DNA from 2 places in the Clostridium sp. CM041 genome. Region 2 is predicted to be linked to the other one. Evidence: a T-box and tRNA genes for the amino acid it is inferred to sense, from the RefSeq annotation. Region 2 holds a T-box; the other holds one or more tRNA genes.
What was found. The T-box of region 2 lies ahead of ileS (isoleucine--tRNA ligase). A T-box ahead of a tRNA ligase gene usually reads a tRNA of that ligase, here a tRNA-Ile.
Positions count from the first base shown of each region.

Region 1: it encodes a tRNA-Ile, which carries the amino acid that the T-box ahead of ileS (isoleucine--tRNA ligase) is inferred to sense. The anticodon was not compared.

Region 1 is NZ_CM143648.1:2,627,344-2,644,053, forward strand. It holds rRNA gene ACWJJT_RS12375 (16S ribosomal RNA) at 572-2,090, shown strand; tRNA gene ACWJJT_RS12380 (tRNA-Ala) at 2,252-2,327, shown strand; tRNA gene ACWJJT_RS12385 (tRNA-Ile) at 2,334-2,410, shown strand; rRNA gene ACWJJT_RS12390 (23S ribosomal RNA) at 2,544-5,469, shown strand; rRNA gene rrf (5S ribosomal RNA) at 5,601-5,717, shown strand; tRNA gene ACWJJT_RS12400 (tRNA-Asn) at 5,723-5,797, shown strand; rRNA gene rrf (5S ribosomal RNA) at 5,837-5,953, shown strand; tRNA gene ACWJJT_RS12410 (tRNA-Ile) at 5,960-6,036, shown strand; tRNA gene ACWJJT_RS12415 (tRNA-Ala) at 6,042-6,117, shown strand; rRNA gene ACWJJT_RS12420 (16S ribosomal RNA) at 6,803-8,321, shown strand; rRNA gene ACWJJT_RS12425 (23S ribosomal RNA) at 8,613-11,538, shown strand; rRNA gene rrf (5S ribosomal RNA) at 11,670-11,786, shown strand; tRNA gene ACWJJT_RS12435 (tRNA-Asn) at 11,792-11,866, shown strand; gene fusA (elongation factor G) at 12,142-14,220, shown strand; gene ACWJJT_RS12445 (hypothetical protein) at 14,408-14,644, shown strand; gene ACWJJT_RS12450 (ATP-dependent Clp protease ATP-binding subunit) at 14,923-16,710, shown strand, end outside.
Region 2 is NZ_CM143648.1:2,185,330-2,202,039, reverse strand. It holds gene ACWJJT_RS10265 (DUF7922 domain-containing protein) at 1-942, shown strand, start outside; gene ACWJJT_RS10260 (hypothetical protein) at 1,054-1,638, shown strand; gene ACWJJT_RS10255 (hypothetical protein) at 1,902-2,732, shown strand; gene ACWJJT_RS10250 (hypothetical protein) at 2,801-2,980, opposite strand; gene ACWJJT_RS10245 (cold-shock protein) at 3,204-3,404, opposite strand; gene nrdD (anaerobic ribonucleoside-triphosphate reductase) at 3,901-6,009, shown strand; gene nrdG (anaerobic ribonucleoside-triphosphate reductase activating protein) at 6,102-6,608, shown strand; gene ACWJJT_RS10230 (MBL fold metallo-hydrolase) at 6,689-7,324, opposite strand; gene ACWJJT_RS10225 (type I glutamate--ammonia ligase) at 7,493-9,391, opposite strand; T-box leader at 9,956-10,172, shown strand; gene ileS (isoleucine--tRNA ligase) at 10,300-13,401, shown strand; gene ACWJJT_RS10215 (LacI family DNA-binding transcriptional regulator) at 13,623-14,621, shown strand; gene ACWJJT_RS10210 (AAA domain-containing protein) at 14,745-16,710, shown strand, end outside.

The DNA of each region.
Region 1 (16,710 bases), 440 kb from region 2:
TTATAGTAGTACAGCACTGAGGGGGATGATTTAAGTGGTTTTTAATAAACCTACGATATTTATTTTTATAGTCTGTAGGTGTGCTAAATGCGTAACAAATGGTCCGAGCGTATCATTATGAGTAAAACGGATTATATGGAACATATAAACATATATATGGAAATAGATTGATATAATAGAGGATTATAAACAAATGGTTAGTTATACATATGATATTATATTAATTGTCGCTGGAACATACAGTTATAAATTAACTTTAAGTGCACAGTGATGAAAGAAAAATTCATTATCAAATATTTTTTAAAGTAGTTGACAATGATGAAAAAAAGAATTATAATAGTAAAAGTCATCACATGATGACAAAGCAAGTTGGTCTTTGAAAATTAAACAGAGAAATAGGTAAAGATAGCGAAATAATATTTCGTTAAACCAGTTAATTACTTTAGTATAAAGTAAAATTAGTCGTAAGACTAAAAAGTATGTAATGAGCTTGCGAATCAACTTAATTGTTGATTAAACGACTTAACAGTTGTCGCAGATTAATCATTTCAACTAAAAAAGTGTAAACTTTTAAATTGAGAGTTTGATCCTGGCTCAGGACGAACGCTGGCGGCGTGCCTAACACATGCAAGTCGAGCGATGAAACCTTTCGGGGTGGATTAGCGGCGGACGGGTGAGTAACACGTGGGTAACCTGCCTCAAAGAGGGGAATAGCCTCCCGAAAGGGAGATTAATACCGCATAATATGTTTTGGTCGCATGATCGAAACATCAAAGGATTTTTCTTTTAGAAAATTCCACTTTGAGATGGACCCGCGGCGCATTAGCTAGTTGGTGAGGTAACGGCTCACCAAGGCGACGATGCGTAGCCGACCTGAGAGGGTGATCGGCCACATTGGAACTGAGACACGGTCCAGACTCCTACGGGAGGCAGCAGTGGGGAATATTGCGCAATGGGGGAAACCCTGACGCAGCAACGCCGCGTGAATGATGAAGGCCTTCGGGTTGTAAAGTTCTGTCTTCTGGGACGATAATGACGGTACCAGAGGAGGAAGCCACGGCTAACTACGTGCCAGCAGCCGCGGTAATACGTAGGTGGCAAGCGTTGTCCGGATTTACTGGGCGTAAAGGATGCGTAGGCGGACATTTAAGTCAGATGTGAAATACCCGAGCTTAACTTGGGTGCTGCATTTGAAACTGGGTGTCTAGAGTGCAGGAGAGGTAAGTGGAATTCCTAGTGTAGCGGTGAAATGCGTAGAGATTAGGAAGAACACCAGTGGCGAAGGCGACTTACTGGACTGTAACTGACGCTGAGGCATGAAAGCGTGGGGAGCAAACAGGATTAGATACCCTGGTAGTCCACGCCGTAAACGATGAATACTAGGTGTCGGGGGTCGAACCTCGGTGCCGCCGTTAACACATTAAGTATTCCGCCTGGGGAGTACGATCGCAAGATTAAAACTCAAAGGAATTGACGGGGGCCCGCACAAGCAGCGGAGCATGTGGTTTAATTCGAAGCAACGCGAAGAACCTTACCTAGACTTGACATCCCCTGCATAACCCAGAGATGGGCGAAGTCCTTCGGGACAGGGTGACAGGTGGTGCATGGTTGTCGTCAGCTCGTGTCGTGAGATGTTGGGTTAAGTCCCGCAACGAGCGCAACCCTTATCATTAGTTGCTACCATTAAGTTGAGCACTCTAGTGAGACTGCCCGGGTTAACCGGGAGGAAGGTGGGGATGACGTCAAATCATCATGCCCCTTATGTCTAGGGCTACACACGTGCTACAATGGTGAGTACAAAGAGATGCAAGACCGCAAGGTGGAGCCAAACTCAAAAACTCATCCCAGTTCGGATTGTAGGCTGCAACTCGCCTACATGAAGCCGGAGTTGCTAGTAATCGCGAATCAGCATGTCGCGGTGAATACGTTCCCGGGCCTTGTACACACCGCCCGTCACACCATGAGAGTTGGTAACACCCGAAGTCCGTGAGGTAACCGTAAGGAGCCAGCGGCCGAAGGTGGGATTGATGATTGGGGTGAAGTCGTAACAAGGTAGCCGTAGGAGAACCTGCGGCTGGATCACCTCCTTTCTAGGGAGTAGATGTATTGACTTCGGTCGATGCAATAGAAGAATATTAATTTGTTCTTCAAAAATATCTATTGTAATTAATCGTACCTAATTCTCTGTTTAATTTTGAGAGACTAATTTCAGTTAACTCTTAGGAGTTAACTGATGAATAGTTTTTCTAATGGGGGTATAGCTCAGCTGGGAGAGCACCTGCCTTGCACGCAGGGGGTCAAGAGTTCGATTCTCTTTATCTCCACCATTAAATGGGCCTATAGCTCAGCTGGTTAGAGCGCACGCCTGATAAGCGTGAGGTCGATGGTTCGAGTCCATTTAGGCCCACCATTTATGTTCTTTGAAAATTGCACAGTGAAAAAAGTTGTTTTAAAAAAATTAAAGCTACGCAAGTAGTTTATAAATTGATTTAATACAATTTCGCAAAATTAATATAACCGTCTATGTAAATAGACAGAATCAAGGTCAAGCTACAAAGGGCGCATGGCGAATGCCTTGGCACTAGGAGCCGAAGAAGGACGCGTTAAGCTGCGATAAGCTTTGGGTAGGCGCAAATAGCCTGTGATCCAAAGATTTCCGAATGGGGGAACCCACATAGTAACAACTATGTACTGCATACTGAATAAATAGGTATGCAGAGGTAGACCCGGGGAACTGAAACATCTAAGTACCCGGAGGAAGAGAAAGAAATATCGATTTCCTAAGTAGCGGCGAGCGAAAGGGAAAGAGCCCAAACCCAGGTCTTTGACCTGGGGGTTGAGGATAGATCATAAATACTGCAATTCCTTAATTGAAGATAGCTGGAAAGCTGCTCCGCAGAAGGTAATAGGCCTGTAAATGAAAAGGAAAAACAGTCAGATCTAATCCAGAGTACCACGAGACACGTGAAACCTTGTGGGAAGCTGGGAGGACCACCTCCCAAGGCTAAATACTACCTAGTGACCGATAGTGAAGAAGTACCGTGAGGGAAAGGTGAAAAGAACCCCGGAAGGGGAGTGAAATAGAACCTGAAACCGTGTGCCTACAACCGGTCGAAGCACTTTATATGTGTGACGGCGTGCTTTTTGTAGAACGAGCCAACGAGTTACGATATGTAGCAAGGTTAAGTACTTAAGGTACGGAGCCGAAGGGAAACCAAGTCTGAATAGGGCGCATAGTTGCATGTCGTAGACCCGAAACCGGGTGACCTATCCATGGCCAGGATGAAGCGGAAGTAAAATTCCGTGGAGGTCCGAACCACGTTGGTGTTGAAAAACCATGGGATGAGCTGTGGATAGCGGAGAAATTCCAATCGAACTCGGAGATAGCTGGTTCTCCTCGAAATAGCTTTAGGGCTAGCGTCGATTAATTGAGTAATGGAGGTAGAGCACTGAATGGGCTAGGGGCTGACAACAGTTACTGAACCCTATCAAACTCCGAATGCCATATACTTTTATTTCGGCAGTCAGACTGCGAATGATAAGATCCGTAGTCAAAAGGGAAACAGCCCAGACCATCAGCTAAGGTCCCAAAGTGTAAGTTAAGTGGAAAAGGATGTGGGATTTCTAAGACAACTAGGATGTTGGCTCAGAAGCAGCCACTCATTTAAAGAGTGCGTAATAGCTCACTAGTCAAGAGATCCTGCGCCGAAGATGTCCGGGGCTAAAACTTACCACCGAAGCTATGGGTGTACACAATTGTGTACGCGGTAGAGGAGCTTTCTGTACTGGCTGAAGTCATACCGTAAGGAGTGGTGGACGGTACAGAAGTGAGAATGTTGGCATGAGTAGCGAGAGTTAAGTGAGAATCTTAACGGTCGAAAACCTAAGGTTTCCTGAGGAAGGCTCGTCCTCTCAGGGTTAGTCGGGACCTAAGCCGAGGCCGAAAGGCGTAGGTGATGGACAATCGGTTGATATTCCGATACCACCAATGGACGTTATTAGAAATGGGATGACGCAGGAGGATAAGATGTGCACACTATTGGATGTGTGTCTAAGCATTTAGGCGGAGCAGACAGGCAAATCCGTTTGCTCTTAACGCTGAGATGTGATGGGGAAGGGAATTTATTCCCGAAGTATCTGATTCCACGCTGCCAAGAAAAGTCTCTATCGAGGATATTGGTGCCCGTACCGCAAACCGACACAGGTAGGTGAGGAGAGAATCCTAAGACCATCGGAAGAATTGTTGTTAAGGAACTCGGCAAATTGACCCCGTAACTTCGGGAGAAGGGGTGCCTACGAAAGTAGGTCGCAGAGAATAGGCCCAAGCAACTGTTTAGCAAAAACACAGGTCTCTGCTAAAGCGAAAGCTGATGTATAGGGGCTGACGCCTGCCCGGTGCTGGAAGGTTAAGGGGATTAGTTAGCGCAAGCGAGGCTATGAACTTAAGCCCCAGTAAACGGCGGCCGTAACTATAACGGTCCTAAGGTAGCGAAATTCCTTGTCGGGTAAGTTCCGACCCGCACGAATGGCGTAATGATTTGGGCACTGTCTCAACAACACATCCGGCGAAATTGTAGTGCAAGTGAAGATGCTTGCTACCCGCGATTGGACGGAAAGACCCCGTAGAGCTTTACTGTAGCTTAGCATTGAATTTCGGTATTGTCTGTACAGGATAGGTGGGAGACTGAGAAACATGGGCGTCAGCCTGTGTGGAGTCATCCTTGGGATACCACCCTGACAGTACTGAGGTTCTAACTGGAGGCCATGAATCTGGTCACAGGACATTGTTAGGTGGGCAGTTTGACTGGGGCGGTCGCCTCCAAAAAAGTAACGGAGGCGCCCAAAGGTTCCCTCAGCGCGGTTGGAAATCGCGCGAAGAGTGCAAAGGCAGAAGGGAGCCTGACTGCGACACTTACAAGTGGAGCAGGGACGAAAGTCGGGCTTAGTGATCCGGTGGTACCTCGTGGGAGGGCCATCGCTCAACGGATAAAAGCTACCTCGGGGATAACAGGCTGATCTCCCCCAAGAGTCCACATCGACGGGGAGGTTTGGCACCTCGATGTCGGCTCGTCGCATCCTGGGGCTGAAGTAGGTCCCAAGGGTTGGGCTGTTCGCCCATTAAAGCGGCACGCGAGCTGGGTTCAGAACGTCGTGAGACAGTTCGGTCCCTATCCGTCGCGGGCGTAGGAAATTTGAAGGGAGCTGTCCTTAGTACGAGAGGACCGGGATGGACAAACCTCTGGTGCACCAGTTGTCACGCCAGTGGCATCGCTGGGTAGCTATGTTTGGAAGGGATAAACGCTGAAAGCATCTAAGCGTGAAGCCCACCCTGAGATGAGATTTCCCATAACGCGTGTTTTTAACACAAGTTAGTAAGACTCCTGGAAGACCACCAGGTTGATAGGTTAGAGGTGTAAGCATGGTAACATGTTCAGCTGACTAATACTAATAAGTCGAGGGCTTGACCTAAATATATAATTAGAAATAACGCGATAATTCTTCCGCAGGAACTATTTTTTTCGTAAGAAAGAAACTAAGCTTCTGACAAAGGAAGAAGCTTAATTCACTGTGCAATTTTGAGAGAATATTTATTTTCTCAATCTAGTGATTATGGCATGAAGGTAACACCCGTTCCCATACCGAACACGAAGGTTAAGCTTCAATGCGCCGATGGTACTGCAGGGGTGACCTTGTGGAAGAGTAGGTTGTCGCTAGGTAATGTTCCGCGATAGCTCAACGGTGGAGCACTCGGCTGTTAACCGATAGGTTGAAGGTTCAAATCCTTTTCGCGGAGCCATTTTTTTAAATATAATAACATATGACGGATATTAATAAATCTGGTGATTATGGCATGAAGGTAACACCCGTTCCCATACCGAACACGAAGGTTAAGCTTCAATGCGCCGATGGTACTGCAGGGGTGACCTTGTGGAAGAGTAGGTTGTCGCCAGGTAAACATGGATCTTTAGCTCAGCTGGTTAGAGCTACCGGCTCATAACCGGTCGGTCCGGGGTTCGAGTCCCTGAAGGTCCACCATATGTGGGGATATAGCTCAGCTGGGAGAGCACCTGCCTTGCACGCAGGGGGTCAAGGGTTCGATTCCCTTTATCTCCACCAAAGAACAGTCCAATATGGGCTGTTTTTTTTGTGGAGATAAATAAGTTGTTAGTAAAAAAACTGGGTTAAATCATCTCCTGTGCAGCGGTTGATTTTATTCCAAGATTGCAGCTCCGCAGGAGATGATTTAAGTGGATTATTAATGTTGTTAGTAATTCTAAATATAAAAATTCTTAATAACGTTTATAAATAAATGAATTAAATGCTTAAATACAAACAATTTCTTATATACTTGACCATGCGTGTCAATACATATAAAACAAAGGATTATAATGAAACAATGAGGAAATCGAGAATAACGTGAATATATAACAAAAAAAATAAATATACAACTTTATTATTATGATAGAATACTCCTTGTCGTCACAAACAAGTGGCAAGATAATCTAACTATTGATAACTATTTAATATATTTTCAAATGAAAATAATTTTTAAAAAGTTGTTGACAAAACAAGAAATACCTAGTAGAATAGTAGAAGTCGTCACATGATGACAAAGCAAGTTGGTCTTTGAAAATTAAACAGAGAAATAGGTAAAGATAGCGAAATAATATTTCGTTAAACCAGTTAATTACTTTAGTATAAAGTAAAATTTAGTCGTAAGACTAAAAGTATGTAATGAGCTTGCGAATCAACTTAACAGTTGTCGCAGATTAATCATTTCAACTAAAAAAGTGTAAACTTTTAAATTGAGAGTTTGATCCTGGCTCAGGACGAACGCTGGCGGCGTGCCTAACACATGCAAGTCGAGCGATGAAACCTTTCGGGGTGGATTAGCGGCGGACGGGTGAGTAACACGTGGGTAACCTGCCTCAAAGAGGGGAATAGCCTCCCGAAAGGGAGATTAATACCGCATAATATGTTTTGGTCGCATGATCGAAACATCAAAGGATTTTTCTTTTAGAAAATTCCACTTTGAGATGGACCCGCGGCGCATTAGCTAGTTGGTGAGGTAACGGCTCACCAAGGCGACGATGCGTAGCCGACCTGAGAGGGTGATCGGCCACATTGGAACTGAGACACGGTCCAGACTCCTACGGGAGGCAGCAGTGGGGAATATTGCGCAATGGGGGAAACCCTGACGCAGCAACGCCGCGTGAATGATGAAGGCCTTCGGGTTGTAAAGTTCTGTCTTCTGGGACGATAATGACGGTACCAGAGGAGGAAGCCACGGCTAACTACGTGCCAGCAGCCGCGGTAATACGTAGGTGGCAAGCGTTGTCCGGATTTACTGGGCGTAAAGGATGCGTAGGCGGACATTTAAGTCAGATGTGAAATACCCGAGCTTAACTTGGGTGCTGCATTTGAAACTGGGTGTCTAGAGTGCAGGAGAGGTAAGTGGAATTCCTAGTGTAGCGGTGAAATGCGTAGAGATTAGGAAGAACACCAGTGGCGAAGGCGACTTACTGGACTGTAACTGACGCTGAGGCATGAAAGCGTGGGGAGCAAACAGGATTAGATACCCTGGTAGTCCACGCCGTAAACGATGAATACTAGGTGTCGGGGGTCGAACCTCGGTGCCGCCGTTAACACATTAAGTATTCCGCCTGGGGAGTACGATCGCAAGATTAAAACTCAAAGGAATTGACGGGGGCCCGCACAAGCAGCGGAGCATGTGGTTTAATTCGAAGCAACGCGAAGAACCTTACCTAGACTTGACATCCCCTGCATAACCCAGAGATGGGCGAAGTCCTTCGGGACAGGGTGACAGGTGGTGCATGGTTGTCGTCAGCTCGTGTCGTGAGATGTTGGGTTAAGTCCCGCAACGAGCGCAACCCTTATCATTAGTTGCTACCATTAAGTTGAGCACTCTAGTGAGACTGCCCGGGTTAACCGGGAGGAAGGTGGGGATGACGTCAAATCATCATGCCCCTTATGTCTAGGGCTACACACGTGCTACAATGGTGAGTACAAAGAGATGCAAGACCGCAAGGTGGAGCCAAACTCAAAAACTCATCCCAGTTCGGATTGTAGGCTGCAACTCGCCTACATGAAGCCGGAGTTGCTAGTAATCGCGAATCAGCATGTCGCGGTGAATACGTTCCCGGGCCTTGTACACACCGCCCGTCACACCATGAGAGTTGGTAACACCCGAAGTCCGTGAGGTAACCGTAAGGAGCCAGCGGCCGAAGGTGGGATTGATGATTGGGGTGAAGTCGTAACAAGGTAGCCGTAGGAGAACCTGCGGCTGGATCACCTCCTTTCTAGGGAGTAGATGTATTGACTTCGGTCGATGCAATAGAAGAATATTAATTTGTTCTTCAAAAATATCTATTGTAATTAATCGTACCTAGTTCTCTGTTTAATTTTGAGAGACTAATTTTATCTAACTCTTAGGAGTTAGATAATGAATAGTTTTTCTAAAATGTTCTTTGAAAATTGCACAGTGAAAAAAGTTGTTTTAAAAAAATTAAAGCTACGCGAGTAGTTTATAAATTGATTTAATACAATTTCGCAAAATTAATATAATCGTCTATGTAAATAGACAGAATCAAGGTCAAGCTACAAAGGGCGCATGGCGAATGCCTTGGCACTAGGAGCCGAAGAAGGACGCGTTAAGCTGCGATAAGCTTTGGGTAGGCGCAAATAGCCTGTGATCCAAAGATTTCCGAATGGGGGAACCCACATAGTAACAACTATGTACTGCATACTGAATAAATAGGTATGCAGAGGTAGACCCGGGGAACTGAAACATCTAAGTACCCGGAGGAAGAGAAAGAAATATCGATTTCCTAAGTAGCGGCGAGCGAAAGGGAAAGAGCCCAAACCCAGGTCTTTGACCTGGGGGTTGAGGATAGATCATAAATACTGCAATTCCTTAATTGAAGATAGCTGGAAAGCTGCTCCGCAGAAGGTAATAGGCCTGTAAATGAAAAGGAAAAACAGTCAGATCTAATCCAGAGTACCACGAGACACGTGAAACCTTGTGGGAAGCTGGGAGGACCACCTCCCAAGGCTAAATACTACCTAGTGACCGATAGTGAAGAAGTACCGTGAGGGAAAGGTGAAAAGAACCCCGGAAGGGGAGTGAAATAGAACCTGAAACCGTGTGCCTACAACCGGTCGAAGCACTTTATATGTGTGACGGCGTGCTTTTTGTAGAACGAGCCAACGAGTTACGATATGTAGCAAGGTTAAGTACTTAAGGTACGGAGCCGAAGGGAAACCAAGTCTGAATAGGGCGCATAGTTGCATGTCGTAGACCCGAAACCGGGTGACCTATCCATGGCCAGGATGAAGCGGAAGTAAAATTCCGTGGAGGTCCGAACCACGTTGGTGTTGAAAAACCATGGGATGAGCTGTGGATAGCGGAGAAATTCCAATCGAACTCGGAGATAGCTGGTTCTCCTCGAAATAGCTTTAGGGCTAGCGTCGATTAATTGAGTAATGGAGGTAGAGCACTGAATGGGCTAGGGGCTGACAACAGTTACTGAACCCTATCAAACTCCGAATGCCATATACTTTTATTTCGGCAGTCAGACTGCGAATGATAAGATCCGTAGTCAAAAGGGAAACAGCCCAGACCATCAGCTAAGGTCCCAAAGTGTAAGTTAAGTGGAAAAGGATGTGGGATTTCTAAGACAACTAGGATGTTGGCTCAGAAGCAGCCACTCATTTAAAGAGTGCGTAATAGCTCACTAGTCAAGAGATCCTGCGCCGAAGATGTCCGGGGCTAAAACTTACCACCGAAGCTATGGGTGTACACAATTGTGTACGCGGTAGAGGAGCTTTCTGTACTGGCTGAAGTCATACCGTAAGGAGTGGTGGACGGTACAGAAGTGAGAATGTTGGCATGAGTAGCGAGAGTTAAGTGAGAATCTTAACGGTCGAAAACCTAAGGTTTCCTGAGGAAGGCTCGTCCTCTCAGGGTTAGTCGGGACCTAAGCCGAGGCCGAAAGGCGTAGGTGATGGACAATCGGTTGATATTCCGATACCACCAATGGACGTTATTAGAAATGGGATGACGCAGGAGGATAAGATGTGCACACTATTGGATGTGTGTCTAAGCATTTAGGCGGAGCAAGCAGGCAAATCCGTTTGCTCTTAACGCTGAGATGTGATGGGGAAGGGAATTTATTCCTGAAGTATCTGATTCCACGCTGCCAAGAAAAGTCTCTATCGAGGATATTGGTGCCCGTACCGCAAACCGACACAGGTAGGTGAGGAGAGAATCCTAAGACCATCGGAAGAATTGTTGTTAAGGAACTCGGCAAATTGACCCCGTAACTTCGGGAGAAGGGGTGCCTACGAAAGTAGGTCGCAGAGAATAGGCCCAAGCAACTGTTTAGCAAAAACACAGGTCTCTGCTAAAGCGAAAGCTGATGTATAGGGGCTGACGCCTGCCCGGTGCTGGAAGGTTAAGGGGATTAGTTAGCGCAAGCGAGGCTATGAACTTAAGCCCCAGTAAACGGCGGCCGTAACTATAACGGTCCTAAGGTAGCGAAATTCCTTGTCGGGTAAGTTCCGACCCGCACGAATGGCGTAATGATTTGGGCACTGTCTCAACAACACATCCGGCGAAATTGTAGTGCAAGTGAAGATGCTTGCTACCCGCGATTGGACGGAAAGACCCCGTAGAGCTTTACTGTAGCTTAGCATTGAATTTCGGTATTGTCTGTACAGGATAGGTGGGAGACTGAGAAACATGGGCGTCAGCCTGTGTGGAGTCATCCTTGGGATACCACCCTGACAGTACTGAGGTTCTAACTGGAGGCCATGAATCTGGTCACAGGACATTGTTAGGTGGGCAGTTTGACTGGGGCGGTCGCCTCCAAAAAAGTAACGGAGGCGCCCAAAGGTTCCCTCAGCGCGGTTGGAAATCGCGCGAAGAGTGCAAAGGCAGAAGGGAGCCTGACTGCGACACTTACAAGTGGAGCAGGGACGAAAGTCGGGCTTAGTGATCCGGTGGTACCTCGTGGGAGGGCCATCGCTCAACGGATAAAAGCTACCTCGGGGATAACAGGCTGATCTCCCCCAAGAGTCCACATCGACGGGGAGGTTTGGCACCTCGATGTCGGCTCGTCGCATCCTGGGGCTGAAGTAGGTCCCAAGGGTTGGGCTGTTCGCCCATTAAAGCGGCACGCGAGCTGGGTTCAGAACGTCGTGAGACAGTTCGGTCCCTATCCGTCGCGGGCGTAGGAAATTTGAAGGGAGCTGTCCTTAGTACGAGAGGACCGGGATGGACAAACCTCTGGTGCACCAGTTGTCACGCCAGTGGCATCGCTGGGTAGCTATGTTTGGAAGGGATAAACGCTGAAAGCATCTAAGCGTGAAGCCCACCCTGAGATGAGATTTCCCATAACGCGTGTTTTTAACACAAGTTAGTAAGACTCCTGGAAGACCACCAGGTTGATAGGTTAGAGGTGTAAGCATGGTAACATGTTCAGCTGACTAATACTAATAAGTCGAGGGCTTGACCTAAATATATAATTAGAAATAACGCGATAATTCTTCCGCAGGAACTATTTTTTTCGTAAGAAAGAAACTAAGCTTCTGACAAAGGAAGAAGCTTAATTCACTGTGCAATTTTGAGAGAATATTTATTTTCTCAATCTAGTGATTATGGCATGAAGGTAACACCCGTTCCCATACCGAACACGAAGGTTAAGCTTCAATGCGCCGATGGTACTGCAGGGGTGACCTTGTGGAAGAGTAGGTTGTCGCTAGGTAATGTTCCGCGATAGCTCAACGGTGGAGCACTCGGCTGTTAACCGATAGGTTGAAGGTTCAAATCCTTTTCGCGGAGCCATTTTTATTTAAAGTATATAAAGCTAATTATTAGCTTTTTTTTATTTTTTGAAAAATTAAATAAATAATATACAAATTTTAAAAAATAGATATGAGCTTTAGTAATAACTTATATTTAGTTTAAATATATAATTAAGTATCAATAAATTTATTTTATTGATACTTTTATCTTTTTTAGAAAGTAATAATTATAAAATTCAGCTATATACAAAGGCTTTTTATTTAAAGGTAGAATATATGAATATATATCTAACGAAAAGCTAGGAGGTATCGTATATGAAAGAATATATAAGCAAAAATCTAAGAAATATAGGAATTGTTGGGCATAGTGGTTCAGGAAAAACCACATTAATGGAATCAATATTATATTACACTAAAGCTATAGATAGATTCGGAAAAGTTAATGATGGTACTACAATTAGTGATTACGATATTGAAGAGAAGAAAAGAAAAACATCTATTTCTACGTCGGTGGCTTTAAGTGAATGGGAAAATATAAAATTAAATTTAGTAGATATGCCTGGATATTTTGATTATGAAGGAGAAATGATTGAGGGGCTAAGAGCTGTAGATATGGCAATGATAACTGTTTGCGGGGTATCAGGTATAGAAGTTGGAACTGAGAAGGCTTGGGAATATATCAATGACCATAAGCTACCTAGAGCATTTTTTATTAATAAGCTAGATAGGGAAAATAGTAATTTTCAAGTTGCTTTGCAGCAGATAAAAGAAAAGTTTGGAATATCTGCAGTGCCAATTCAGTATCCTATAGGTAGTGAAGAAAATTTTAACGGCGTAATAAATATCATATCTAGAAGGGCTCAAATATTTAATCCCAAAACACAGGAAATGGAAGATAGTGATATTCCAGAAGAATTAATAGGTAAAGTAGATGAGTGTAAACAGATGGTTATGGAAGCCGTTGCTGAAACAGATGAAGTTCTATTAGAAAAATATTTCAATGAGGGTTCTATAAGTGAAGAAGAAATATATCAAGGTCTTATAAAAGGAGCTTCTATGGGAGAAATTACACCTATAATGTGTGGATCTGCTTTACTTGGTATAGGAATGAATACATTGCTAGAAGATATCGTTGAATGCTTCCCTTCTCCAATTGAAACAACTATGTACATTGCAAAGGATATGAAAAACAATAAATATACGCAAGTCAAAATTGATGATATGGGTCAATTCTCAGCATTAGTATTTAAAACTATTGCAGATCCTTTTGTAGGTAAATTATCTATGTTCCGTGTTATTACTGGAAAAGCTAAAAGTGACACAATAGTATATAATACTAATAAAAATAAAGAAGAAAAAATAGGTGCTATGTATTTTTTAAAAGGAAAACAACAATTTCAAACTCGAGAAATTGAAGCAGGGGATATAGGTGCAGTTGCAAAACTTCAATGCACGACTACTGGAGATACTCTTTGTGATAGAGCGAAACTAATAATGTTTGATACTATGGAGTTCCCACAACCAGTTTTTTCAAGAGCTATTGTAACTAAATCAAAAGGTGATGAAGATAAAATATCTAATGGATTAACAAAATTGTTAGAAGAAGATCCCACATTCTCAATATCTAGGAGCACGGAAAATGCACAAACTATAATCTCAGGATTAGGATCTACCCACTTGGAGGTTATAGTTAGTAAATTGAAAAATAAATTTGGAGTTGAAGTATCATTAGAAATTCCAAAGATTGCTTATAGAGAAACAATTAAAAAAACTTCTGATGTCCAAGGAAAACATAAAAAGCAATCTGGAGGGCATGGCCAGTATGGTGATGTAAAGATTAAATTTGAGCCTAGAATAGACGGTGCAGATGATTTAGAATTTATTGATGCAGTGGTTGGTGGAACGGTTCCAAGACAGTATATACCTGCTGTTGAAAAAGGGTTAAGGGAATGCATTAGACATGGCGTACTTGGAGGATTCCCAGTTATAAGGCTTAAAACAACGTTACATGATGGTTCGTATCATGCTGTAGATTCTTCTGAAATGGCATTTAAAATGGCGGCATCGTTAGCTTACAAGAAGGGTCTTAAGGAATCAGATCCTGTTTTATTAGAACCAATTATGCATGTGGAGGTCACATGTCCAGAGGACTATATGGGCGATATTATTACGGATATAAGCAAGAAAAGAGGTAGAATTTTGGGGATGGAGTCTGTTGAAAGAGGTCAGAAAGTCATAGGAGAAGTACCTCAATCAGAATTATTTGATTATGCAACAGATTTACGCTCAATGACTGGTGCTAGGGCAAATTTTAGAGTCAAGTTTGAAAGATATGAAGAAGTGCCTCAGGATGGAATTGATAAAATAATCGAAGCTAGCAAGAACATGGAATAGTATAAAATAAAGAAATAAAACCATAGGTAGCTACGGTTTTATTTCTTTGTTTTAACGGGATTTCAGAATGATTTAATTATGAATTTTTAGGTATAGAAAAAGAATAAAAGTAAATTATGATAAATGTGCATATTCTGATCAAAATTACAAAACCTATTGTTAAATATAGTAAAGAGGGGAGAATTAAATGTCTGAATATAAATTAGACATTCCTGGAGAAATTAACTTAAGTGATTACAGTAGCATTCATGATTATATGGGCATAATAGAGCGAAATGATAAGTTCACAATTATTTCAAAAATGAAAAATGCTGATGAAATGAAAATATTATGTGAAATGTTGGAAAATAATTCTTTTACCGTTGTAACACAAGGAGATAAAGAAAATGGCAAGTATTATATCACATCGCAAAAGGGAAGGTAAGGAGGAAATTAAGGGCAGTTATGTAAGTGAGCTATTTACATAATATATTTAACAAGGACATCGCTATTAATGTTTGAATATTTTTAAAAAGCAAATTAGGAAATAAAACTTCCGAAATTTGTTTTTTGATTTTATAGGTGTTATTACTGTTTATTTTTTATTCTTATAGATAGTAAAGTATGAAACTCACTCAATATTGGTAGTATTAGGATAAATTTGGGTTCAATTGGTTATAATTATAGTAAGAAGTAAATCCATTGCAAGTGAGGTGTTTTAACATGATGTTTAATAAATTTACAGAAAGATCACAAAAGATTTTAGTATATGCTCAAGAGGAGGCAAAGCAATTAAAGCATGGTTATGTAGGGACAGAGCATATATTGCTAGGAATTCTAAAGGATGAAGATGGAGTATGTAAAAAATCATTGGGTGATATGAAAATTTCGTCTGAGGGTGTAAAGAAATTAGTAATGGAGTATGAGGGAGAAGGAGACATAGAAATGCGGAGTAGCGAGATACCTCTAACTCCAAGAACGAAAAGGCTGCTAGAACTAAGTCTTTTGGAAGCGAGAAATTTGAATCATAATTATATTAGTCCAGAACATATTTTGTTAGCATTAATTAGAGAAGAAGAAGGTGTTGCATATACAATTTTGGCTAATTTAGGAGCGGACTTTAATAAACTTAGAAATGGTATACTAAATAATTGGTGTTCTGAGGATACTCCAAAAGGTAGTTCATCAAAAGAAAAGCAAAAACAGGGTACTCCAAACTTAGAACGTTTTGGTAAAGATTTAACTGAGATGGCAAGACAAGGTAAACTTGATCCTGTTATAGGTAGAGGTAATGAAACTCAAAGACTTTTAGAAATTTTATGCAGAAGAATGAAGAATAATCCATGCCTTATAGGAGAACCAGGCGTAGGGAAAACAGCTATAGCAGAGGGACTAGCACAAAGAATAGCTTCCGGTAGCATTCCAGAAATTTTAAAAGACAAAAGGGTTATAACTTTGGATATATCCTCAATGGTGGCAGGTTCTAAATACAGGGGAGAGTTTGAGGAAAGGCTTAAAAAGGTTATGCAAGAGATAGTCGCCGCAGGAAATATTATTATATTTATAGATGAAATTCATACCATCATCGGAGCAGGAGGAGCCGAAGGGGCCATTGATGCATCTAATATATTAAAACCAGCCCTCGCTCGAGGAGAACTTCAATGCATAGGTGCAACAACTATAGATGAATATAGAAGGCATTTTGAAAAAGATGCAGCACTCGAGAGAAGATTTCAACCTATAATTGTAGGAGAACCAAGCGAAAATGAAGCTGTTGAAATATTAAAAGGATTAAGAGATAAGTATGAAGCGCATCATAGAGTAAAGATTACGGATAGTGCAATAGAAGCAGCTGTTAGCTTATCACATAGATATATATCTGATAGATACTTACCTGATAAAGCAATAGATCTTATAGACGAAGCTGGTGCAAAAGTAAGAATTCAAAATTTAACTACTCCAGCAAATCTGAAAGATTTAGAAGAAAAAATAGATGGAATTTGTAAAGAGAAAGCTGATGCTATATCAGTGCAGGACTTTGAAAAAGCAGCTAAGATTAGGGATATCGAAAAACAATTAAAGGATAAATTATATAATTCAAAAAATAATTGGAAAACTCAAAATCAAGCGGATGAGCTAATAGTTACAGAGCTTGAAATTGCTAATGTGGTATCAAGATGGATTAATATACCTATAGAAAAATTGACTGAAAAAGAATCGGAACGACTACTAAAGTTAGAAGAGGTACTCCACAGGAGGGTAATAGGACAAGGTGAGGCAGTGAAATCTATTTCAAGAGCTGTAAGACGTGCAAGGGTAGGGTTAAAGGATCCAAAGAGACCTATAGGATCTTTTATATTTTTAGGTCCCACTGGGGTAGGAAAAACAGAATTGTCTAAAGCTTTAGCAGATGCAATGTTTGGTGATGAAAATAACATGATAAGAATAGATATGTCAGAATATATGGATAAGCACACTGTTTCAAGGCTTATGGGTTCACCCCCCGGATAT
Region 2 (16,710 bases):
GACACAAAGAAAAGAGGCAATACCGAAGATATTGGACCTATAGAAGCTCAAGATAAAGTAGATGATGACGTAGTCCAACACTTAGAGGCTCAGGAGAAGGTAGATGGATCAGCGGACACAAAAGTAGACACAAAGAAAAGAGGCAATATCAAAGATCTTGGACCTTTAGAATCTCAAGATAAAGTAGATGATGACGCAGTCGAACATTTAGAAACTCAGGAGAAGGTAGATGAAGCAGCGGACACAAAAGTAGACACAATGAAAAGAGGTAATACCGAAGATCTTGGACCTTTAGAATATCAAGATAAAGTCGATAAAGTCGATAAAGTAGACAAGGTAGATACTACACAAAGAATTAATATTGAAGATGTTGAGATTTCAGACAAACTAAAGGGAAAAAATGAAGTTAAGAAACTTGAAGATGATTTTGATGTAAATAGAGATAAGGATAAAAAGCAACATAAAGAAGATAAAAAAGATGAGTGTAATTATAAGGAGAAAAATTCTTCGAAAGAGGAATATCCTAAAGGCACTACGGGAGAATTCTTCAAGGCAGTAGCTCAAGATTTTGATGAAGTACCTGACTTTTCTAATGAAATTAAATGGTGTAAATGGTATAAAGTACCGGTTAGTAATTTAGAGAATATGTATGATTTGAATGATTATAACAAATATACAATAGCATATTATCCTATGATTTCGTATTATCCGTATATTAGAAACTATAAATCTTTTATGTTAGGGTATAAATGTGACTCAAGCGGGAAAATGAAATATATTGTTTATGGAATACCGGGGAGTAGAGCTAAAACTCATCAACCTTATGGAGGGAAAACTGGTTTTGTAAGTTGGATTCCTGATAAAGAAAATGATGGAATGGGATATTGGCTAATGTTTTATGATTTTAAAAATTCTACAATTGTTGTACCTTTAAAAAAATAATATATGTAAAATTAAATGTGTGGCTAAATAATTTAGTCACACATTTAATTTTTTAATATTCTTTTAATATATATCATATAGTATATTAACATTAATATGTGGAGGGGTACAGTGAAGGTTATACTTATAAACAGAAAAAAGGTTGGAATTATAGTAATAATCCTCGGACTGATGATCACGCTTTTGGGGATATCAAAACAATTTGATGACAAGCTAAAAACTACTATTCTTGTGGAGAATAATATTAAATTACTTAATGATTATACAGCTATAGACGGAAAGGTAAGTTATAAATTGCCGGTTGGATGGACAACTAAAGAAAAAAAATTTTCTGGTGGTGAGATTATGTATCATAATGATTTTCAATCAAATGATGCAGTTATTCATGGCTTTGTAGAAGTTTGGAAGGGTAAACAGGACTTAAAAGCATTTTTAGATAGTAGCAAAGAGATATCACAGAAGCAAAATGCGATTAGAAATTATAAGATAGATGACACTATTATAAATGGGAAAAAAACATACTTAGTGAAATACTTAATTAATGTAAGCGATAATAATTGGTACAAGGCCTATGAATATTTTATTGATGATGGGAAAGAATTTTATAGAATTTCTTTTTTTACAAGAAATGTTAATTTTAAAGAGACTTATGGAGCTATTTTTGAAAGTATAGTTGAGACTTTAAAAGTTCGATAGGATGGCTTAGACATTTCATACATTTCTCCAAATGTCGTATGAAATTAATTAGAGTTGCTTAAAACTTTTTAAAGTATTATAATTTATTTAATGATATCTAAAAGACATTCCATTACTATATTGTACTAAGCATCTTAAATAAAGGGAATAAAAAGGAGATGAATTTAAAAAAATAAAAGAAACTTTGTGGAAATAATATTTGAGAGTTAGGATAACAATTTATAATTGTTATTTCCTGCAGAGATTAGCTAGGGGGATAACAAATGATTAAAAATAAAAGCAAACTAATTATATTTTGTTTTATAATTATAACTTCATTTATATTTACGGGATGTAAAAGCTTTGATGAAATTAAAGTAAAGATTGGGACGAAAAATGTTGATTTTGAGTATATTGAGCAGGGAAGAATTAAAAAAATAATAATACAAAGTACTAGAGATAAAAGCTTTAGATTTGTGGTTACGGATGAAATAGCTATAAAAGATTTGTATAAAATTTTATCGTCAGCTAAGGAAGTTAATAAAAAATCAACACTAGAGGCTGATTATATTTTTGAAATGTATGAAGGTGTCGATAAAGTCCATAAATTTAGTTATATAGCAGGACTTGATAAAAAAGATGGAGCTAATTTATATAGTGAAGATAAAAGTTATATCGTATCTAAAAGGATTGATAATGATATCATAGAAAACTTTTGGAATATTAGAAAGCCTATAGATTTTGAAACTGTATATTATGATTCGATTTTAAAGGTATTAGATAAGTATAAAAATGATGATGATAAAAGCAAAAAAATATTTGTCGATATAAGTGAAGATAATGAAGTGTCTAAATTTATAGTATCAACTGATTTAGAATCATTTAAAAGTAAGCTATTAAATGATTTTAATGCACTATTGGTAAAAGATAAAAATACAGGATATGATGAGTTAGTAAGTGTTAAAACGGAAGGATACAAATCTACTATATACAAATCTTCTGTGACGATTAAGAATAAATTGAATGAGAAGGAAAAGAAATATTATGTAGTAGCGAAATATGATAAAGGATGGAATATTGAAATTTTTGAAGATAAAAAACCTAATGGATTTTAACAATTTGCAAAAAATAATAAAAAACTGTATTTGTAAAATAAATGCAGTTTTTTATTATTAAAACTTCATTAGAGAAAATTTATCATTGTATCGTTAAGCATATTAGTAGGAGCATCAATATTTAAATCAATAGTATCTCCTATTTTTGAATTTTTAGGTAAGCGGGAAACACTTACGTTTATACTAGTTCCATTTAAAAAATTTATAAAAGCATCAGTATTGCTCATATCTATTATTTTACCGAACATTATAAAACCATCCTTTCATAATATATAAACTATATTTATTATAGTTTTAGCAAAGAACACTATTATATTCATGAAAGTGATAATGTTTTTATGGATAATATGAAATGAATGGAATTGCGTGCGAGAAAGTATGGTTTATATTATCAAAAAACTAAGAAACACCTATCACAAAATGATAGGTGTTTTTTCTATAATTAATTTATATTATAGATTAGATTTTGAATTATAATCTAGTAACGTTTGAAGCTTGAGGGCCTCTAGCGCCAGTAGTTATTTCGAATTGAACTTGTTGTCCTTCTTCTAAAGATTTATATCCGTCTCCTTGAATAGCTGAAAAATGTACGAATACATCCTCTTCTCCTTCTACGGATAAGAAACCAAACCCTTTTTCTGAATTAAACCATTTAACTGTACCTGTTTTCATATAACTTTCCTCCTGAATAAAAAAATTTGTAACATTTGTAACATAACTATTATGATACTACACTTTGGTGAATTTTTAAATAGTTTTTTGAAAATAATAATATTATATATGTATTTATACTATTTTTTTACTAAAATGTATCTAAATACAACATATATTATAATATTATATCTATTTATAAAAATATATTCACCTACAACACTTTATTATTTATAATAGGTTTTAATTTAAATTATATATATAGTTTGGCTTTCAATATGTTTTTTATACTATTTTATTTTTAAAGTTTTCATCAAGAAGATATTATCAAAACTGAGTGGATAGGTTAACTAATTATGTTAATAAGGCGATAACTATAAAAAATCAAAGGATATCGAGGTAACTAAAAATTAATTGGCTGTATTATATGATAGAAGTTAATTTAGAAATTGATATAAATTTTTTACTAGAGTATAATAAGCAAAGTAAAAGATACTGTGTTCGGAGGGGTCAAAATATGCTACATGTTGTCAAAAGAGATGGACGAGAGGTTCAATTCGATTCAATTAAAATTACAAATGCCATAAAGGGAGCGATGGATGAGATCGCTTTTAATTTAAAAGAAAGTGAAGTTATAGAGCTAACTCAAAAGGTCATAGAAAAAATTGAGTGTTTGGAGAAACAGCAACTAACTGTTGAAGAAATACAGAATATTGTTGAAGGTACACTTTTAGAAAATGGTCATAAGGCTATTGGAGTAGCTTTTTCTAATTACAGACGCGAACGTAACAAGATTAGAGAAATAAAATCAGACCTTATGAAAGCTATAGAAAAAATAGGAGTAGAGACAGATAGAGATAATGCTAATGTGGGTAATAACTTTAGTTCTAAGTTACTTAGAATTGCTAGCGAATCTAACAAATGGCATAATTTATCTATGATGCCTAAGCATTTGTCAAAAGCACATGAAAATGGTGACGTATATTACCATGATCTAGATAGCTATAATTTAACTGTAAATTGTTTGCATATACCAACAAGAGAAGTTTTAGAAAGAGGGTTTAATACAGGATACGGATATATAAGAAAAGCAAAAAGGATAGAGTCTGCAGCAGAGCTTTCATGCATTTTACTTCAATCAACGCAGAATGATATGTTTGGAGGTCAATCACATCCAGATTTTGACAATGACATGGCGGCATTCATAGAATATACAAGGCAAGAAATTAGACAAGAAATTAGAGAACTTGGTGTAGAAGAGCACAAAATTTGCGAATTTGCGGAACGTAAATTAAGAAGAGCTGTAGAACAATCTATGCAGGGAATAGTATATAACCTAAACACAATGCACAGCAGAGCTGGATCACAAGTGCCTTTTAGTTCGATGAATATTGGAGTACCGGAATCTAAAGATGCAGCACTCGTATGTGAAATATTTTTAATTGAATACGAAAAAGGACTTGGAAAAGGGGAACAACCTGTATTCCCAAACATAATTTTTAGAGTTAAAAAAGGGGTCAATAGAGAAAAGACTGACCCATATCACTACTTATATAAGCTTGCTTGTCGAGTTGCTAGTAGGAGAATGAATCCTACCTTTATGAACTTGGATGCTGATTTTAATAAATTCTACTATGATCAAGGGATTACTCCGGCTACTATGGGATGCCGTACTTATATTTGTTCTAATGCAAATGGAGAGGCAGGAACGAAAGGGAGAGGAAATATTGCTCCAGTAACTTTAAATCTCCCTAGACTTGGTATATTAGCGAAGGGAGAGGTAGATAAGTTCTATAAATTACTTGATAGTAAGTTAGAACTTTCTAGAGAAGCACTTATGCATAGATATGATGTTCTGAAAAAATTAAGAGTTAAGGATCTACCTTTTGTAGCAGGGCAAGGTCTTATGGTAGGTAGTGAAGGGTTATTACCTGAGGATTCCATAGAACCTATTTTAAAAAATGGATCATGGGGTATTGGTTTTATAGGGCTTGCAGAAACGGTAGCGTCGCTAACTGGAAAACATCATGGAGAATGCGCAGACTCCAGAAAATTAGGAGTTGAAATAATATCTTATATAAGGAATTATACTGACAAGCTAATAGATGAAACTAAGCTTAATTGGAGTGCTTATGCTACGCCGGCTGAAGGATTAAGTGGTAGATTTATACTTCAAGACAAAGCTGTGTTTGGTGAAATACCGGGGGTTACTGACAAAGAATATTATACAAATAGTTATCATATTCCAGTAGGGTATCCAATATCAATTAAGGAAAAAATAGATATCGAGGCGCCTTATCATAAATTATGCAATGGTGGACATATTAGTTATATAGAACTTGACGATTATCCAACAGAAGAGATTATAATGGACATATTAGATTATGCATATAAGCAAACAAACATTAGTTATATGGGCATAAATTTCCATATTAGATATTGTAAAGACTGTGGAACATATCTCCATAATGGAGCACATAAATGTAGCAAATGTGGAAGTAGTAATATACAAGGGATTTCAAGGGTAACAGGTTACTTAAGTTTGGATGAGAGATTTGGTTATGGGAAGACAGCAGAGAGAGCAGATAGAATATCTCATACTGCGGGTCATGTATCTACATATTAAAAATCGCTAAGTACGATGAAAATGATGGGCAATTGTATTAAACAATTGCCCATCATTTTCATGTGATTATTTTATAAAGGGTGGTGGAGTGAATGAAACTTCAAATAGGCGGGTTTCTAGATAATTCATTAGTTAATGGAGATGGACTTAGGTCTGTAATTTTTGTGTCTGGATGCATGCATAACTGTGAAAGTTGCCAAAATGAGTTTATGCAAGATTTTAATTATGGGGATTACATTTCAATAGATGATATTGCACAAAAAATAAAGAAGAACATGCCTATAATAAAAGGGGTTACCTTTTCAGGAGGAGAACCTTTTGAGAGTGCGGTAGCTTTATCGAAATTATCAGAGAAATTAAAGGGCCAGGGATTAAATATTTGGTGTTATAGTGGATACACTTTCGAAGAACTAATACATAGCGGAGATAGTGACAAACTAAGACTACTAAGCTGTATTGACGTACTTGTTGATGGCAAATTTGATAAAGAATTAAAGGAAGGCGCTAGTAAGTATATTGGATCATCTAATCAGAGAATCATTGATGTTCAAAAAAGTATTTTAGAAAGTCAAATTGTATTATGGAATAAGCAAATATAAAATTCATTATTAATAATTTGATCGAATGTGAAATAAAAAAGGAAAGCCCACCACTTATTTAAAAATGGTGGGCTCTTCTTCTAAATATAGCTTAATATTTTGACAGACATGGATTCTTTTATTTCATCATTGATCACTAAAGTATTACTATCTATTTTTGAGGCGTTTTTCATATGCATAAGATATGTTTCTACTCCCTCCAATGGAAGAGATAGTCGTGAAGTTTTATAGTGCATAGGTATAACTATTTTGGGGTTCATTTTTTTAGTAACTTCCGACGCTTCCTTGCCATCAATTGTATAATTACCACCTACTGGGATAAACAATATATCTACATCTCCAAGGGAGGACATATCATCATTTGAAAGAGTGTGGCCTAGATCTCCTAAATGACATAAGGAGTACCCATCCATTCTGAAGGTGAATATTATATTATCACCCCGTTTTGCACCTTTATTTTTGTCGTGATAAGAAGGGGTGCCTTTTATAGATATATCATGTGAAGTGGACATACCGATTTTATCTATGATTTTATAGTTGCCATTTAGCTCTTTAATATAATTATGATCAAAATGTTGATGACTTATAGTTACAATATCTGGACTACCTTTATAAATATCATACCCTAAAGTATTGTCAAATGGATCTGTTAAAAGCTTCACACCTTTTGAATCTTCCAAAAGAAAGCATGAATGACCTAACCAAGTTATTTTCATGTAAATTCTCCTTTTGTTAAATGGTTTCTCTTTGTTATGGTATGTAACTCCCACTTATGGAAGTGGGAGACTTTCCTTCTGAAATGCCTTTAAAATTAATATATTGTGTAGAAATAGAACCTTTTATACGGTCATTTCATGACTCACGATATATAATTTTGATTTTTATCAAATATCTAATAAATTCTTTTTATAGTTAGAATAATAAAGTCTAAGCTCTTCCATTTGTGCATCTAATTGTATTTGTAATGATGAAAGTTCTTCATAGTTTTCAAGGTTAGAAGCTTCTTTTATTTTAGTAAATAGGCTTTTCTTAGAATAAGTATCCTTCATAAGAGAATGTCTAAGATCATTAATTTTTTGCCAATTTGCTAAATCTAAATCTAAAGCTTTTTCAGCAGTGTGAATCATTTCAGATTTTCGAATCTCTTCTGCATAATTATTTAATAACCTATTATTTATTTCAGTAACCCATCTACTGGTTATTGCCATTTTAAAACTATTTATTATGCTAGTAGTAAATACATTGGAAGTCGTAAGAACCTTAAGTTTTTCAGGATATTCTTCTAATGTACGAACATTTTCATAAACAGTTTTAGGTGCTTTTCCAAAATATTTTGCGCGCTCATCTTCTGTATAGAATTCGAATACATCTTCTTCACTTCTATAAGCTCTATCTTTTTCTAAATAATCGCTGTCGTCTCCTGGTGCTTTAGATAATTCTTTCAAAAGGTCATCTTCAGATTTATTGTTTTCTATGGCATATACAATTCCATCGAGCATTGTCATATACATGGTAGATAAAGCTAAATAGGCATTAGTATGTGGACATGGAGACCTAAGTTCAAATCTTGTAGCAAGTGGATTATCAAGGTCTCTTATTAAGGCTAAAAGTATAGATCTGTTTCTCGATGGAATATCTACACTGTGACCAAGTGAAGTTACTATGCAAATAGGAGCTTCAAAACCAACTTTTAATCTTCTTAAAGAATCATTTGTTGAAGAAACAAATGGATTTATTACTTCATAATTTTTAAGTACGCCCATCACGGAAGCATAACCTAAAGTGCTTAAAAAATGTTTTTTATTTGAATTGAATAAGTTAACTCTCTTTCCGTTTTTTAACTTTACAGCGACTCCGACATGAATATGTTCACCGCTTCCAGCCACATCATGTACAGGTTTTGCTAAAAAATTAACATCTAGACCGTTAAGTCTGAAGGTTTCCTTTACTAAATTTCTGATAAATAGCTCATTATCTGCACATTGAAGAGCATTTGAAAACTTCCAATCTAATTCAAGTTGTTCCATAATATGTGTTAGAGTACCAGCTTCACCTATTTGAGCTTTTACCCCACCAACTTCTTTATGGCCCATTTCAGGTTCGAAACCATACTCTTCCATTAAAAGAAGTGTTTGCTCGAGAGCTGTTCGAACATTTCCTTTAGTTTTACTCCAATATTGCTCTTTTAGTACCTGCGAAGTAGATAGTTCTTCTATATCAGCTTTATCATTAGGTGTTTTTACCCAAAATTCTAACTCAGTAGCAGAAGTGAGCATTAGCTCATCAATATCTTTATATTCAAAATTAAAAGAGGTTAAAGATGATGGATATTCTTTGAATAAATTAAGGAGGGTTGTTTTAAAGCATTCGACGGATCTTTTTAAGATTGATCTTGAATCTACTGGGAGATTATCATGTAATAATATACATGGGATTTTTAATGTACCTATAGGTAATGATGTTTCAGGGTCAATGTTTTCATAATTGTAGTCAACGTACCAATTACAGTCAAAATCTGCCAGCATGTCTAATTTAGCATTGTTTAGAGTAGCAATACCTGGCAATACTACAGATGAACCATCAGTTTGAATAGCGCCGTCCGCGAAACCGCTAATATCATTTAAGAATATTTTCATCGGAATTCTCTCGTCAGTGTCATTACCGGATAAGTCAATACCAACTAGTGAGACGAATTTCACCTCAGAGTGAGCAAGTAAAGTTTCTTTAATTTCTTTTTCAGAATGCTTTTCTTTAGGAATTACATAAATTAATTTTTTCAAAATAATATTCCTCCTTTAAAGTATATAAATTGCTTAAAAGCCACTAAAGTGACTTGATTAACATTTTTAGAAATAGAATCATGATCTTAGCAGAATACTTGAATTGCCTGTAACAGGACTACAACATATAGAAGTAGTGAGCTTTTTTAAAAAATACAACAAAAATTTATTTGTAAATAAAATGATTTTATTATGAAAATGCAAGTATGTCAATAAGAAAACATCATAAAATACAATTAATCATGAAATAATGGTGCTTATTTGCAAGTTGTTTTAAATAAAAATTCATTTATAAATTCAAATCATATCAAAGTTTATTTTTAACTAGTATTATATCACATACATCTATGAAAAGGTGATATTTAAATAATCAAAGTGTTATTGAAGGTTTGGCAGAATAGTATTTCCAAAATATTGACATATAGGAGTTATAACACAAATTTTATTTTTTAGATATAGACCTCTTTTTTTTATGGTAAATACAAGAGAATTTAAAAAGAAATTGACAATAAAAATTCATTATAATATAATGATAAGAAGTTCATAGTAATTATTGATTATGACTAATAAAAAGCTTTGATTAGGAAAAGTATTTAAGCAAGTAACTTACAGAGAATGGGCCAGGCTGAGAACCCATAGTGAAGGTTTAGAGAAAATCACCTAGGAGCTGAGAGCTGAATGTTTAGTAAGCTTATCCGTATTTCTGCGTTAAAGAATAAAGTATTATTGTACTTGAATTTATATTTATTATAGGTGGCATAACGAATTTAACTTCGTCCTATTTAGGGTGGGGTTTTTTTATATTTTAAAATATTGTAGTACCGCAGGTGATGATTTAACGACATTTCAGAAGGAAAGTTCCCCGCATACAAATAGTAATTATTAAATGAAATAGGGAAAGGAGTTTTATTATGTATAAGAAAAATGATGCTTCAAAAAGTTTTATGGATATAGAAAAAGATGTGCTTAAGCTTTGGAAGGAAAAAGATATTATTCAAAAGAATTTTGATTTAAATGAGGAAGGAGAGGCCTTTACTTTTTATGATGGTCCACCAACGGCTAATGGAAAACCACATATCGGTCATGTTTTAACAAGAGTTATGAAGGATTTAATTCCAAGATATAAGGTAATGAAGGGGTATAATGTTCTTAGAAAAGCTGGGTGGGATACTCACGGGTTACCGGTAGAACTTGAAATAGAAAAAAAACTTGGAATTAATGGTAAAGCTGGAATAGAATCTTATGGTGTGGAAAAGTTTGTAAAAGAATGTAAGGACAGTGTTTTTAATTATGTGAATTTGTGGGAGGAAATGTCGGATAGGGTAGGATACTGGGTAGATATGGAGAAGCCATATGTAACTTATCATAATGATTATATTGAATCAGTTTGGTGGGCATTAAAGCAAATGTGGGATAAGGATCTATTATACAAAGGTCATAAAGTAATGCCTTATTGTCCAAGATGTGGAACATCTTTATCATCTCATGAAGTGGCTCAAGGATATAAGGATGTAAAAGAGATGTCAGCATATGTAAAATTCAAAGTTAAGGGTGAAGAAAAATTTATACTTGTTTGGACTACAACTCCTTGGACACTTCCAAGTAATGTAGCGCTTGCAGTAAACAAAAAATATGATTATGTTGAGGTAATTGAGGAAGGTGAGACTTTAATACTTTCGAGAGATTTATTAAGTAGACTCGAGGGAGAGTATGAGGTAGTACGTGAATTTAAAGGAGAAGCTCTAATAGGTCTTGAATATGAGCAAATGTTTAATTTCTATACTCCAAAAGAAAAAGCATTCTATGTAGTACACGGAGATTTTGTAACGCTCTCAGATGGTACAGGGATAGTCCATATTGCTCCGGCTTATGGTGAAGATGATAATTTGCTTGGTAAAAAATATGATTTACCACTTATTAATTTAGTTGATCTAGAAGGAAAATTTGTAGATTGCGTTGCTCCATGGAAGGGCATTTTTGTTAAAGAGGCTGATGCTAAGATATTAGAATACTTAAAAGAAAACAATGTTTTATATAAAGCAGAGAAATTTGAACACTCATACCCACACTGTTGGAGATGTGATACACCACTTTTATATTATCCAAGAGAAAGTTGGTTTGTAAGAATGTCTTCAGTAAGGGACAAACTTATAGATAATAATAATAAAATTAATTGGATGCCAGATAACGTAAGGACGGGAAGAATGGGTAAATTCCTTGAAGGCGTTATAGATTGGAGTATAAGTAGATCTAGATATTGGGGGACTCCACTTCCAATTTGGGAATGTGAATGCGGTCATCGCGAACTTATAGGAAGTATAGCAGAACTTAATGAAAAGGGAATAGATGTGCCAGGAGGAATAGAGCTTCATAAACCATTTATAGATAAGATAAATTTAAAATGTCCAAAATGTAGCAAATCTATGACTAGAGTAGAAGAAGTTATAGATTGTTGGTTTGACTCAGGATCAATGCCATTTGCGCAACATCACTATCCATTTGAAAATAAAGAACTATTTGAAGCTAATTTCCCAGCTCAATTTATTTCAGAAGCAGTAGACCAAACAAGAGGATGGTTCTATACGTTACTTGCGGTATCTACAGCTGTATTTGATACAAACCCATTTGAAAACTGTATTGTACTAGGGCATGTATTAGATAAAAACGGAATTAAAATGTCTAAGCATAAAGGGAATGTGCTAAGTCCATTTACAGTGCTAGAAAATCAAGGAGCAGATGCTCTAAGATGGTACTTTTATACTGCTAGTGCGCCATGGTTACCTTCAAGATTTTATGAAGGCGCGGTAATTGAGGCACAAAGGAAGTTCATAGGAACCCTTTGGAATGTATATTCATTCTATATTCTATATGCTGAAATAGATAATTTTGACCCAACTAAATATGATCGCTTTGAATCTGAGAATATTATGGACAAATGGATGATGTCAAAACTAAACACATTAGTTAAGAATATAGATGACCATTTGACGAATTATAGAATAACTCAAGGTGCTCTTGAACTCGAAGGTTTTGTAGATGAACTTTCTAATTGGTATGTAAGGCGCAATAGAGCAAGATACTGGGTAGAGTCACTTACAGATGATAAGATAGGCGCTTATATGACATTATATAGAGTTATCACAACTTTTTCCAAAATATCTGCTCCGTTTATACCGTTTATAACAGAAGAGTTATATCAAAACTTAGTAGTTGCATTTGACAAAAGTGCACCAGAAAGTATTCACTTATGTGCATGGCCTGAATATAGAGAGGATCAAGTGGATAAAGTATTAGAAGAAGAAATGGATATGGCTTATAAGACTGTTAAATTAGGAAGAAGTGCACGAAATGCTGCTAATATAAAGAATAGACAGCCGCTTTCTAAAATGCTAGTTAGTTCTAAATCTCTTCCAGAGTATTATGGAGATATAGTAAAAGAAGAACTTAATATTAAAGAAGTAGAGCTAGGAGCTGATATTTCTAAATATGTTAAATTTGAAATTAAACCAAATTTACCTGTGCTAGGTAAGCCATATGGTAAGCTAATACCAGGAATTAAGAAAGCAATAGGAGCTATGAACCAAATGGAGCTTGCTCAAACTATAAATAACGGGAGCATAGTTACTATAAATGTAGCGGGAACAGAAATAGAACTCAATAGCGAGAGATTACTTGTTACAATGCAAGGGCTTGAAGGCTATGCATTTGCTGGGGAAGGTGAAATGGGAGTAGTCTTAATGACTAACATCACCGAAGAACTTAAAGAAGAAGGAAACGTACGTGAGATCTTAAGCAAGATTCAAAACATGAGAAAAGAAAGTGGTTTTGAAGTTGCTGATAAGATTAGAATTTACGTATCTGGAAATGAAATGCTTCAAAATGTAATTTCGAGATTTGAGGAACAAATCAAACGGGATACTTTATCTGTAGAAGTTGTATATAATGGTGAAAGAGAATATACGACGGTTAAGATAAATGGTGAAGATTTAAAACTAGATTTAGAAAAATTGTAATTAATGATTTAGAAAGTATGTGATATTAAGCACATACTTTCTTTTTTAGTAATAATAATGTGGGGGTACACTTTATGAGATATATTTATAAATATCATTGTAAACTTGATTTAATGGGAACACTATAACTATACTAATAGTAGCAAGTTCATATATAACTTGAAATGACAGGCTTTTATCAGTATAATGATAAGATAAGAAAATAGTAGGAGTTGAGAAATATGGCTGCGTCAATAAAAGATGTTGCAAGAGAAGCGGGAGTTTCTATTGCCACAGTATCCAGAGTTTTAAATGATATAGATGTGGTAAATGAAGACACTAAGAAAAAAGTAAATGATGCTATTAAAAAATTGTCGTATAGGCCTAATATAGTTGCAAGAAGCTTAAAAACTCAAAAATCTAGTACTATAGGGATAATCATACCGGATATATCAAATCAATTTTATCCTGAAATTGTTAGAGGCTGTGAGGATGTAGCTAATATTTATAAATACAACATTATGCTTTGCAATGCGGATTTGGACGTAGATAAAGAAATGGAATCTTTAAGAATACTTAAAGAGAAAATGATAGATGGAGTTATATACATGAGTAATTCCATAGAGAATAATGTTATAAGCTTAATAAGAGAGCTCGAAATGCCGACGGTTCTTGTAGAAACTACAGATGCTGGTGGAATATTACCTAGTGTTACTATTGATAATGTAAGGGCAGCAGCTGATGCGGTAAAATATTTGATAAATAAGGGCAACAAGAAAATTGCATATGTAGGTACTGATATAGAAAAAGCTAATGCGCTAGCTAAAAGGCACACGGGCTATATCAAAGGGCTTGAGGAAATGGGAATAACACTTGATAAAGAGCTAATTTATCTTGGCGGAGTTAAGGCTAGAGATGGGTACAAGGGGATTAATGCGATATTAGATAAAGGTGTCCAAATAGACGCAGTATTCTGTGCTAGTGATGAAATTGCTATGGGAGTAATAAATGCATTAAGAGATAAATCTATTAAAGTTCCGGAGGACATAGATGTTATGGGCTTTGATGATATTTATTCAGCTTCAATATTCTATCCTAAATTGACTACAGTGGCTCAACCAATGTATGACATGGGATCTGTAAGTATGAGAATGCTTATAAAAGCTATAACTAATTTAGAGGTTGAGGAAAAACATTTTGTATTACCGTATAGAATAGTGGAGAGAGACTCCTGTAAATAAATATAAGTCTTATTAAAACAAAATAAGTTTTAATAAGACTTTTTACATTATTTTCATGAGCCTTGAATATACAATTAGGTGATTTTATAAATGTCAAATTAACAAGTTGGAGGTAACAAAGTTTTGAATATTAATAATAAAGTAGAAAAAATATTTTCATATTTACTAAGTATAAAAAATATGAATCAAAAAACTATAAGAAATATTAATGAATATGAAAATGTACATTGGCAAAAGGAACTCCAAAATATTAGTGGGTGCACTTTTAATGTTGATGAAAATAAGGATTATTGGTTAACTATAGATGAGAGAGCAGGAAAATTATACGCTCAGTTTCAGAAAACATATTTAAAACTAGAAAAAAACAGTGAAGATTTAGAGGTGATTTGGTCAAATGGACTTTTAACTTGGGAAAAAGAGGGCAAAAAAGTAGTCCATCCTATTTTTACGACTAAAATGGAAATAAAACTTGACGCAATGAAAAAAATATTTACCCTAAAACCATATAATAACCAAACCAATGTGGAGCTTGAATTTTTAAATGAATACCTCGAAGTAAACTTAGACAGTTTACTAAGCATTCGCAATAAAGCAAAAGATATGGCTTTGGATGTGAGAAATATTGAAATGGCTTCGAAAATATTCGAAGAGATAGCTATGCTTTTAAAAGCTCACAGGTCGGATTTTTATATTGAGGAGCTAAGCTGCGAATCAGATATAAAGATTCAAAGTAACATGCAATTTTACAATGCCCCATGCATCATACTTCGTAAGGTTGACACAAGACTTTGGAATATGGAACTAAATGATGTATTAACGCAAATAAGAGCGGGATTTCCTATTCCTAAAACTATAGAAGCTTTAGTTTCAGAGGAAAATATGGTGCAAGATATCGAGGAACTTAATGAGTGGACGGAAGTGGGACAAGATGTATTATTTCCTCTGCCTGCAAATCAGGAGCAAATGGAAATAACTAAGAGGCTCGCTGAAAACTTTGGGATTGTTGTACAGGGACCACCAGGTACTGGTAAAAGCCATTCTATAGCTAATTTAATATGCCATCTTTTGGCACATGGCAAGAGGGTGCTAGTTACAAGCCAAACAGATAGAGCATTAAGGGTTTTGTCTAATAAAATCCCCGAAGAAGTTAGGGCATTATGTATAAGTATATTGGGAAATGATACGAAATCACTAGAAGAATTGGACGAGTCTGTTAGAAAAATAACAGAAAATTTATCAATGGACACTAAAGAATTACATAAAGACATAAAACTCTTAAAATATAAACTTAGTAAGTGCATTGAAACTCAAAAAAAATTATATGAAGGGTTAAAATGCATTGAAGATAGAGAAAACGACAAGGTAGAGTATGAAGGGCAAAAATACACATTAATGCATATGGCTAAGTGGGTTAAAGATAATGAAGATGCTCATTCTTGGTTAGTAGATAAGGTTGATTTTAATAAACAAAATCCCTTAGGTCATGAAGAATTTATTAAGTTAGTTACATTATCAAGTATAATTACAAAAGAGCAAGTGCATGAAATAAATAACATAGATAAGTACAGAGCGATATTGCCTAAAGAAGATGAGTTATGTTATAAAATATTAGAATTATTTAAATTAGAACAGTACCAACATATTCATGAGAATAACATTAAAGACTGGAATAATGTTAAGTCTATAGATTATGGGAATAGAAGATTACTAAAACTTGTAGATGATGCAATAGAAAGGCTAGAAGGGTTTGAGAATAGCTGGTTAAATAATGTTATGACTCATTATTATTCTAATAACGAATCACGAAGTCTTTGGCAACAATTAGTTAATAAGTGTAATGAATATATAAGAAGTATAAGTGAAATTAAGCAAGAATTAAATGATCACAAGTTAGAAATACCGACTGATGTTGATATAAACAAATTTAAAAATGACTTTGATGTTGTATCAAAAGCAATAAGTGAAAAAGGCAAACTGGGAATTGTATTTAAAATACTCCATGGTAAGTTTAAATATATATTCGCGGGTTGTAAGGTGGATTATGAGCTTATAAATAATAGTGAACAAATAAGGGTAGTTAATTTATATA